DNA from 2 places in the Rhodoferax sp. GW821-FHT07G04 genome. Region 1 is predicted to be linked to the other one. Evidence: predicted binding sites of a transcription regulator. Region 1 holds the regulator's gene; the other holds the start of a gene.

The links. Region 1 encodes FNR, which switches genes on or off when oxygen is low (the NO sensors DNR and NnrR bind a similar motif). Its sites were predicted from a motif close to TTGATNNNNATCAA; they were not measured.
Region 2: the regulator FNR is predicted to act here: its motif matches at 1,835-1,848, upstream of AC07OO_RS25115 (oxygen-binding di-iron domain-containing protein).

The regions. Positions count from the first base shown of each region.
Region 1 covers NZ_JBWKQD010000005.1:97,166-101,583, reverse strand. Annotated here, with positions in the region: gene AC07OO_RS21600 (sulfite exporter TauE/SafE family protein) at 1-366, opposite strand, end outside; gene hemN (oxygen-independent coproporphyrinogen III oxidase) at 387-1,799, opposite strand; gene fnr (fumarate/nitrate reduction transcriptional regulator Fnr) at 1,950-2,702, shown strand; gene AC07OO_RS21585 (hypothetical protein) at 2,718-3,008, opposite strand; gene AC07OO_RS21580 (FixH family protein) at 3,015-3,299, opposite strand; gene ccoG (cytochrome c oxidase accessory protein CcoG) at 3,338-4,418, opposite strand, start outside.
Region 2 covers NZ_JBWKQD010000008.1:35,634-40,051, reverse strand. Annotated here, with positions in the region: gene AC07OO_RS25120 (DUF885 domain-containing protein) at 1-769, opposite strand, end outside; gene AC07OO_RS25115 (oxygen-binding di-iron domain-containing protein) at 974-1,756, opposite strand; gene AC07OO_RS25110 (amino acid ABC transporter substrate-binding protein) at 1,897-2,820, shown strand; gene AC07OO_RS25105 (sigma-54-dependent transcriptional regulator) at 2,918-4,264, opposite strand; gene AC07OO_RS25100 (sensor histidine kinase) at 4,257-4,418, opposite strand, start outside.

The DNA of each region.
Region 1 (4,418 bases):
ACCGGCGACGCTGCGGGCGCGGGCCCATACGCCGCGCGCCGCCTGCTCCAGCCACACCGGCTGGCGTGCCCGCACCACCAGCACCATGCCCAGCACCAGGGCCGCCACATGGAACAGCGACCACACCGGGCGCAGTGCGGCGGACTGCACCGTCAACCACCCCAGCCCCTGCAGGGATGCCGCGGCCAAACCGCCCAGAGCCGAGTAACCCGCCACCCGCCCGGCCTGAAACAGCAACAGCGCAGACCGCTTACGGGCGCCGGCCACCTGGCCTATGCCGGCGCAGGCCGCACCGCACATGGCCACGCAATGGGGCCCGCCCACCACGCCCATCAACAATGCCGTCAGTGCCAGAGAAGTCTGCATGCGATGGTGCCTGCCTCGTCTCAGATGATCTTGGAAAAGCGGGCCCGTGTGCGGTCGGCCTGCAGATAGCGGTCAAACACCATGGCCACGGCCCGCACAAAGAACCAGCCCTGAGAGGTGACGGTGATGCCCGTGGCACTGATCTCCACCATGCCCTGCTCCACCAAAAGCTGCAAGTCCTGCAGCTCCTTGGCAAAGTAGCTGCCGAAGTCCAGCAGGTGGGCGGCCTCCACGGCTTCAAAGTCCAGCTCGCCCTGGCACATCAGGGCCATGATGACGGCGCGGCGCACCAGGTCGTCGCGCGTCAGGGCAAGGCCCCGCACCACCGGAAAGCGGCCTTGGTCCAGGAAGTCGCAATACTCCTCCATGGTCTTGGCGTTCTGGCTGTAGGTCGCGCCGATGCGGCCGATGGCCGACACGCCCAGGCCAATCAGGTCGCAATCGGGCTGGGTGCTGTAGCCCTGGAAATTGCGGTGCAGCCGCCCCTGGCGCTTGGCCACGGCCAGCGCGTCGTCGGGCAGCGCAAAGTGGTCCATGCCCACATAGACATAGCCCGCTTGCCGAAAGGCATCCAGCGAGCGCGACAACATGGACAGCTTGGCCCCGCCGCTGGGCAGCTCTACCACGGCAATACGCCGTTGTGGCTTGAAGCGCTCCGGCAGATGGGCATAGGCATACAGGGCGATGCGGTCCGGGCGCAGCGCGTTGACCTGGGCCAGCGTGCGGTCAAACGATTCCGGGCTTTGGCGCGGCAGGCCATAGATCAGGTCCACATTGATGGACTCAAAGCCCCGCGCACGCGCGGCCTCCACCAGCGCAAACACCTGGTCCGCCGGTTGCACGCGGTGCACGGCCTGTTGCACGGCGGGGTCAAAGTCCTGCACGCCAAAACTCAGCCGGTTGAAGCCCAGCTTGGCCAGGGTATCCAGCCGCGCCGCATCCACGGTGCGTGGGTCCACCTCGATCGAATATTCGCCGCCCGGCGCCAACGTGAAGTTGCGCCGCAGCATGGCCATCAGCTCACGCAGTTCGGCATCGTTCAGAAAGGTAGGGCTACCGCCGCCCAGGTGCAGCTGGCTGATGACCTGGCCCACGCCCAGGCGCTGGGTGTGCAGGTCCACCTCGCGGCTCAGGTAGCGCAGGTAGGGGCCTGCACGGTCGTGGTGTTTGGTGATGATCTTGTTGCAAGCGCAGTAGTAGCACAGCGATTCGCAAAACGGAATGTGCACATAGACCGACAGTGGCAGGGGCCGCGCCGCCAAGCCATCGCGCCGCTGGTCCAGCGCGCGGGCATAGTCGTCAGCCGTGAAGGCCTCCACAAAACGGTCGGCGGTGGGGAATGACGTGTAGCGCGGGCCGGGCACGTCATACCTTTTGAGCATCTCGGTGGATACGGTCCCAGCGGATGCGGTCTCGGGGGCAAACGTCGTCATACAAGCAAACTCCTGAACGGTTACACAGGACTGTGCGGCAAATTACGCCAGGGCGGCTTGATGTGCATCAAGGCTTGTGAAAGTCGGGGGTAAGAAAGTCGGGGGTAAACTGGGCACCAACTTGTCCCCTTTGCTGCCCCCTTGCCAGCCATGCTAGAAAGCCGCCCCCCTACCCCACCCACCAGCATCGCCGCCCAGTCCATCAAAGTGGCCTGCTCCAATTGCAACCTGCGCGAGCTGTGCATGCCCATGGGGCTGACAGCGTCTGAGCTGGACCGCATCGACGAAGTGGTGGCCAGCCGGCGCAAGGTCAAGCGCGGCGGCTACCTGTTTCGCAATGGCGAGAAATTTGGCAGCCTCTACGCCATCCGCACCGGCTTTTTCAAGACCTGCGTCGCCACCGAGGACGGCCGAGACCAGGTGACGGGGTTCCAGATGGCCGGTGAGGTCATGGGCCTGGACGGAATCGTCCACGACGTGCACACCTGCGACGCGATTGCGCTGGAAGACGCCGAGGTCTGCGTCATGCCCTTTGACCGCATAGAAGAGCTCTCGCGCGAGGTCAATGCGCTGCAGCACCATGTGCACAAGATCATGAGCCGTGAGATCGTGCGCGAAAACGGCGTCATGCTGCTCTTGGGCAGCATGCGGGCCGAAGAGCGGCTCGCCGCCTTTTTGCTGAACCTGATGCAGCGCCTGCATGCGCGGGGTTTTTCGCAATCCGAACTGGTGCTGCGCATGACCCGCGAAGAGATCGGCAGCTATATGGGCCTGAAGCTGGAGACCGTGAGCCGCACTTTTTCCAAGTTTGTCGAAGACGGCCTGATCGAAGTCAAGCAGCGCCACATCCGCGTGCTCAACAGCGAGGCCCTCCGCGCCCTGGTCAACTCCAGGGACTGCTGAGCCAAACGCGCGCAGTCAGCAGCGGCCCTGCTTGGGGCAGCCGTCGGGCCGGCCGTGTGGTGGCAAGGGGCAACGGTTCACCTCAAACGGTGACATGGCCAGCAGCGTGGTCAAACCGCCCGACAGCGTGGTGATGCCCCAGAACACAAAGAAGGCGGCGGTGTAGATGGCCTGGCGCGACCATTCCACTGGCGCGCCGAACCAATGCACATCTTGCGGGTCCACCATCGCGAAGACCAGCACCTCCAGCACGCCAGCCATCAAAAAGGCCGGCCACACAATCCACATCAGGCGTTGGCGCAGCATGTCGGCCTACCGCGCTGTCTGCACGCCGGTGGCTGCGTGATTACGGGCCTGGGTGGCGGGCGCCAGGCTGGCGGCGCTAGGGCCTCGCAGCCTCTTATTGATCTCCACGCCCTTGCGGTAGTAGTCTTCCTCCACCACCGGGTCTTGGCCCGCGACCGCGATGTAAAAGGTCACAAACGAAGCCACCACCACCAGGGCCGGTCCGGAAATGACCATCCACACGTGGGGGTACCGCCACCAGGCGCGCAGGCGTTCATCGTCAGGTGTCGCTGTCAGATCAATGTGTTGCATAAAGCCTCCTCTACGGCGTAGTTGTGGGCGGGTAAACATCAACGGGGAACGATGAAAACGGACTTCTCGACCACCCGGCCCACCGATGCCGGAGCGGTCACCACAAAACGGATGGCATGCGAACCTGGGCTGGCTGCATCGGGCGGGGCCTGCACCCGCACGGCAACCCAGCGGGCCTGGGTGGACGCCACGTTCACCTGCGCATCCGACACCACGGCCAGCCCCGGCAGGCCTTCCACCGCGATGGCAAATGGCTGCGCGGCCTCGGTCGCGTTCATGATCTGCAGGCGGTAGACGTTCTCGATACGGCCACCCTCCACCATGCGGGCCAACACGCCGCGGTCGCGCACCACATCCACTTTGAACGGCGTGCGCAATGCCAGGCTGACCACCATGGCCACCACCACGGCGCCCAGGATGGCGGTGTACACCATGACCCGCGGGCGCAGCACGCGGCGCACAATCTGACCCTTGGTCCAGTGCTGCTGGATGGCATTTTGCGTGGAGTATTTGATCAGCCCACGGGGATAGCCCATCTTGTCCATGACACCATCGCACACATCGGCGCAGGCGCCGCAACCAATGCATTCGTACTGCAGGCCTTCGCGGATGTCGATGCCCGTGGGGCAGACCTGCACGCACAGGCTGCAGTTCACGCAAGCGCCCAGGTCCAGCGTCAGCAGGTCTGCCTTGCGCGAGCGCGCGCCACGGGGCTCGCCGCGCTCCTGGTCGTAGGTGACAACCAGGGTGTCAGCATCGAACATGGCGCTTTGGAAGCGCGCATAGGGGCACATGTGCAGGCAGACCTGCTCGCGCATGAAGCCGGCATTGCCATAGGTGGCAAAGCCGTAGAACAGCGCCCAGAAGACCTCCCACGAGCCCATGTTGAGTTGCACGAATTCGGCCGCCAGTTCGTGTATGGGCGTGAAGTAGCCCACAAAGGTCAGGCCAGTCCAGCCTGCCAAGGCCAGCCACAGCAAGTGCTTGACGGATTTGCGCAGCAGCCAGTCTGCATTGCGCGGGCCTGCGTCGCGGCGCATGCGGGCCGTGCGATCACCTTCAGTCTTCTTCTCCAGCCACAGAAAGATTTCGGTATAGACGGTCTGGGGGCAGGCATAG
Region 2 (4,418 bases), on a different contig from region 1:
TGGCGCGCGCCTGGGGCAGGTAGACATCGCGCATGAACACGTGCAGGCGCTGGTACGCGGGCATGACCTTGTCTGTCAGCAAGGCACGCATCTGGGCCGCAATCCGCGTGCGATCGGCGGCGGGCACCGCGTCGGGGAAGGCCTGGATAGCCCCCCAGAAAATGCTTTGCTCCGGGTCCGCAACGATCAGGGCCGCAAGCTGCGGCAACACCTTGTCCACCACGGCACGCGGTTGTGTCACGCCCTTGGATAGGCCCACCCGCATATTGGCGATCATGCCGTCCACCATGGGCACGGCCAGGCTCAGGCGTTGCATCCAATCGTCATAGTCCTGGGTGGTGCGAAACGGCTGCAACGACTTGCCCGAGCCCAGGCGCGCCATAAAACTGGGCAGGCCGCCCGTCTGGCTGATGGGCAACATCCATTCGGGAAAACGCTCGGCCGACAGGGCCTCTTCCACATCGCGCTTCAGGATGCCGTAGGACAGCCGGTCTTTGTCGCCCAAGGCTTTGGGATTGAAGCCCTTGAGCTGCTGGAGTTGGCGCTGCAGGTAGCGTTTGTGCTCAGCCCGCCATGCGGCCGTGGTCTCGTCGACCAGACGGGCGTTGTAGCGCGGATCACCCAAAGAGGTGGCCAGAATAGGATCGCGCTGCAGGGTTTCTTCCCACTGGGTGTCCAGCCATTGGTTGAAACGCTCGCTCTCCGACGGCTTGGCAAACGCGGCCGCCGAAAGGGCCGCCATCAACAGGGCACAGAACACACGACGCATGCAAGGGACTCCAGACGATTGGGGGGAATGGGCCGGGAATTCGACCGGGTTCCTGGAGTATCGCAGCCTCAGAGCTGATGAGGCGGACATTCGGGCCGCCAGCCGGAAACGCTTATAAAAATTCAGCCGCTAGCCCCCGTCGAATATAACGGCAACGCTACCAAATTAGGAGCGCATTACTGGATGAGACTGTAGCCAAGGCCGTCAAACCACCAGACGGCCTTCCGGCAGTTGGTAGTTGCGCTCGTCAAACAGGTCCACGCCGCAGTACAGGTTCTCCGCCCAGTCAAAGAACTCGGCAATCGCCGGGCCGGTGATGGGCGCTCCGTGCTGGGGCACCAGCATGCTGATGTCCAGCTTGCTGGCCATGTTGACCCACAGACGCAGCACCTTGTTGCACACCATGTAGCGCTTGTGAAAACCCACCATGCGGGGAATGCTGGCAGCCAGGCTGGTTACGGGTGTCTGCGCCTCCTGGCCGCTGGTCAGGGACACGCCCAAGTCTCCGGTGAACAGGATGCGGCTGACCGGATCGTAGAAATGGAAATTGCCCTCGGAATGCAGAAAGTGCGCGGGCAGCACCCACAGCTCATTCGCACCCAGCGGCAGGCGCCCGCCCTGGTCGGGCACGCCGATGATGCGGTTGTCGGTCTTGCCCACCTTGGTGAAGTGCGGAGCGAACCGCTCCCACACGCGTGAGATCACCAGCTTGGCAGGGGTGGACGTCATCCAGCGGTCCAGCGAAGCGATGATGTCCGGGTCGGCGTGCGAGGCGAACAGGTAGCTCAGGTTTTGCGGGCTGAAGTGGCGGCTAAGCCCCATGAACAATTCGTTGAACGCCAGGTTGCCACCCGGATCGATGATGGCGCCGGTGCCGTGATCGATGATCAAAAACTGATTGGACTGCACCGCTTGCGCATCGCCATCAATCAGATCGGTAAACATCAGGCAGGCATGGTGGGCGTCACGGTACAGTTCAATGGGCATGGGGATAGCGGGTGAACGGTGCAGTGCACCGCCAAAATAGAGAGAGCCCGACTATAGGATCGCTGCTTGAATAGCGACTTGACCTAGGTCAACACCCACGCTTTACGGGCACTTGGGACCCGCGTGCTAGCATCCCGCCGATGAAACGCAAAGCCTCGGCACTTCTCCGTTGGGCGGCGGCGCTGCCGTGCGCTGCCGTACTGTTCGCGTCCAGCGCCTGGGCCCAGGGTTCGTCGACCCTGAACAAGATCGAGCAAACGGGCGTCATCGTGCTGGGCTACCGCGTGGGTTCGGTGCCCTTTTCCTATCTGGATGAAAAGCTCAACCCCATTGGCTACTCCATGGACCTGTGCTACCGCGTGGTGGATGTGGTCAAGCAGCGGCTGAAGCTGCGCAACCTGCAGGTCAAGCTGATGCCGGTGACATCGGCCACACGCATTCCCCTGGTGGTCAACGGCACGTTGAACCTGGAATGCGGCGTCACCACCAACACACAAGAGCGGCAGAAGAGCCAGGCCTTTTCCGTCACCACCTTCGTCGCGGTCAGCCGCTTGCTGGCCAAGAAGTCGTCCGACATCCAGTCGCTGCGGGACCTGCAGGGTAAGCCGGTCGCGTCCACCGTGGGCACCACCAGCATCCGCTATCTGCAAGAGGTCAACCAGGCGCGCAAGCTGGACATGAAAATTCTGGCCGGCCTGGAAGATGCAGATTCCTTCCAGATGGTGGAGACCGACCGCGCGGTCGCCTACGCGATGGACGATGTGTTGTTGCGCAGTTTGATCGTCAACGCCAAAAATCCGGCCGACTACGCCATATCTGACGAGAGCCTGTCCATCGAGCCCTATGGCATTGCGATGAGCAAAGACGACACCGTGTTCAAGCAACTGGTGGACGACGTGCTAATCGGCCTGTTCCGCAGCGGCGAGATTTACACCATTTACGACAAATGGTTCCAGTCACCCATCCCGCCCAAGGGCATCAACCTGCAACTGCCGATGAGTGCGGCGCTCAAGCGCGCCATTGCGGCGCCCAGCGACTCCAGCGACCCCAAGCATTACGAGTAGTAATTTGCCCCCACGGTTGCCTACTGCGTGTGGCGCCCTGCCCCCCGAGGGGGCCGTGTTTCGCCTTGGGGCGGCCCGGCGGCAAAACCGCCCCGCGCTAGCGGTAGCTATCGATGGACAGCCCGTGCCGGTGCAGCTTGTCGTACAGCGTCTTCTTGGCAATGCCCAGGGCCTGCGCCACGGCCACAGGGCGGCCTTTGTGCTCGCGCAGGGCCTGCTCAATCAGCACTTTTTCAACCTCGTCCATCTGTTGCACCAGGGTCGATGCGCGGGCTTCTTCCGCAACCGCCGCAGCCCCCTCACCCGCCTGCGGCAGCTCCAGCACAAAACGGTCCGCCACATTGCGGACCTCGCGCACATTGCCGGGCCAGTCGTGGGCCAACAGGTCTTGCATGCGGGGACCGGTCAGCTGGGGCACCTCACATCCATAGCGCTGGGCAGCCTGCGCCACGAAATGCTCAAACAGCAGTGGTACATCTTCCTTGCGCTCCCGCAAAGGTGGCAACTGCAGCACCGCCACGTTCAATCGGTAGTACAGGTCGCTGCGAAACTTTTGCTCGCGGCTCAGTGCCAAGAGGTCGCTCTTGGTTGCCGCGATAACGCGCAGATCCACGCGCACTTCTTCGTTGGAGCCTAGGCGCTCCACCTTTCGCTCTTGCAAGACACGCAACAGCTTGACCTGGAACAGCAGCGGCATGCTTTCAATCTCATCGAGCAACAAGGTGCCGCCATTGGCGTGTTCGATCTTGCCGATGCGCCGTTTGCTGGCCGTGGTGAAGGCCCCCGCTTCGTGACCAAACAGCTCGCTCTCGAACAGCGTGTCGGGCAGCCCACCGCAATTGAGCGCAACAAAATGCCGGTCCCGGCGCTTGCTGAAATCATGCAGGCAGCGCGCCACCAGTTCCTTGCCGGTGCCGGTTTCACCGACGATCATCACATCGGCGGATGTGGCGGCCAGCTTCAGCACCTGCTCCCGCACCCGAACCATGGCCGCGGAGTTGCCGAGCAGCGCGACGTCAATCCCATTCTTTTGCTGCAGTTGGGCGCGCAAGTCTTCGACGGCCATGCTCAGCATGCGCTTTTCCATGGCCCGCTGCGCGGTCTCTACAAAGCGCTCGGGTGAGAACGGCTTTTCCAGAAAGTCATAGGCACCGGCGCGCATGGCCTGCACTGCCATCGCCACATCGCCATGGGCGGTGATCAAGATGACCGGTATCGCAGGGTTGATGCCGCCCACCTGCTCCAGCAATTGCAGGCCCGTCATGCCCGGCAGCTGAATGTCGCTGATAACAATGCCTTGCAGGCCTACCCACAGGTGCGGCAGTGCGGCCTCTGCGGAATCGCAGGCCACCACCTCGATGCCGGTCAACTCCAGTGTCTGGGCCAGGCTGCGCCGCACCGTAGCGTCGTCCTCCACAAACACAACCTTGAAACCCTCAAACATGGTTCTCTCCCTGCGCGAGCGCCAGATCGAAATCGAATACCAAGCCCTGGCTACCCCTGCTAGCGCGCAGCGTACCGCCAAATTCGCGCACGATGTTGAACGAAATCACCAGCCCCAAGCCCAGCCCTTCGCCGCTGGCCTTGGTGGTGAAAAA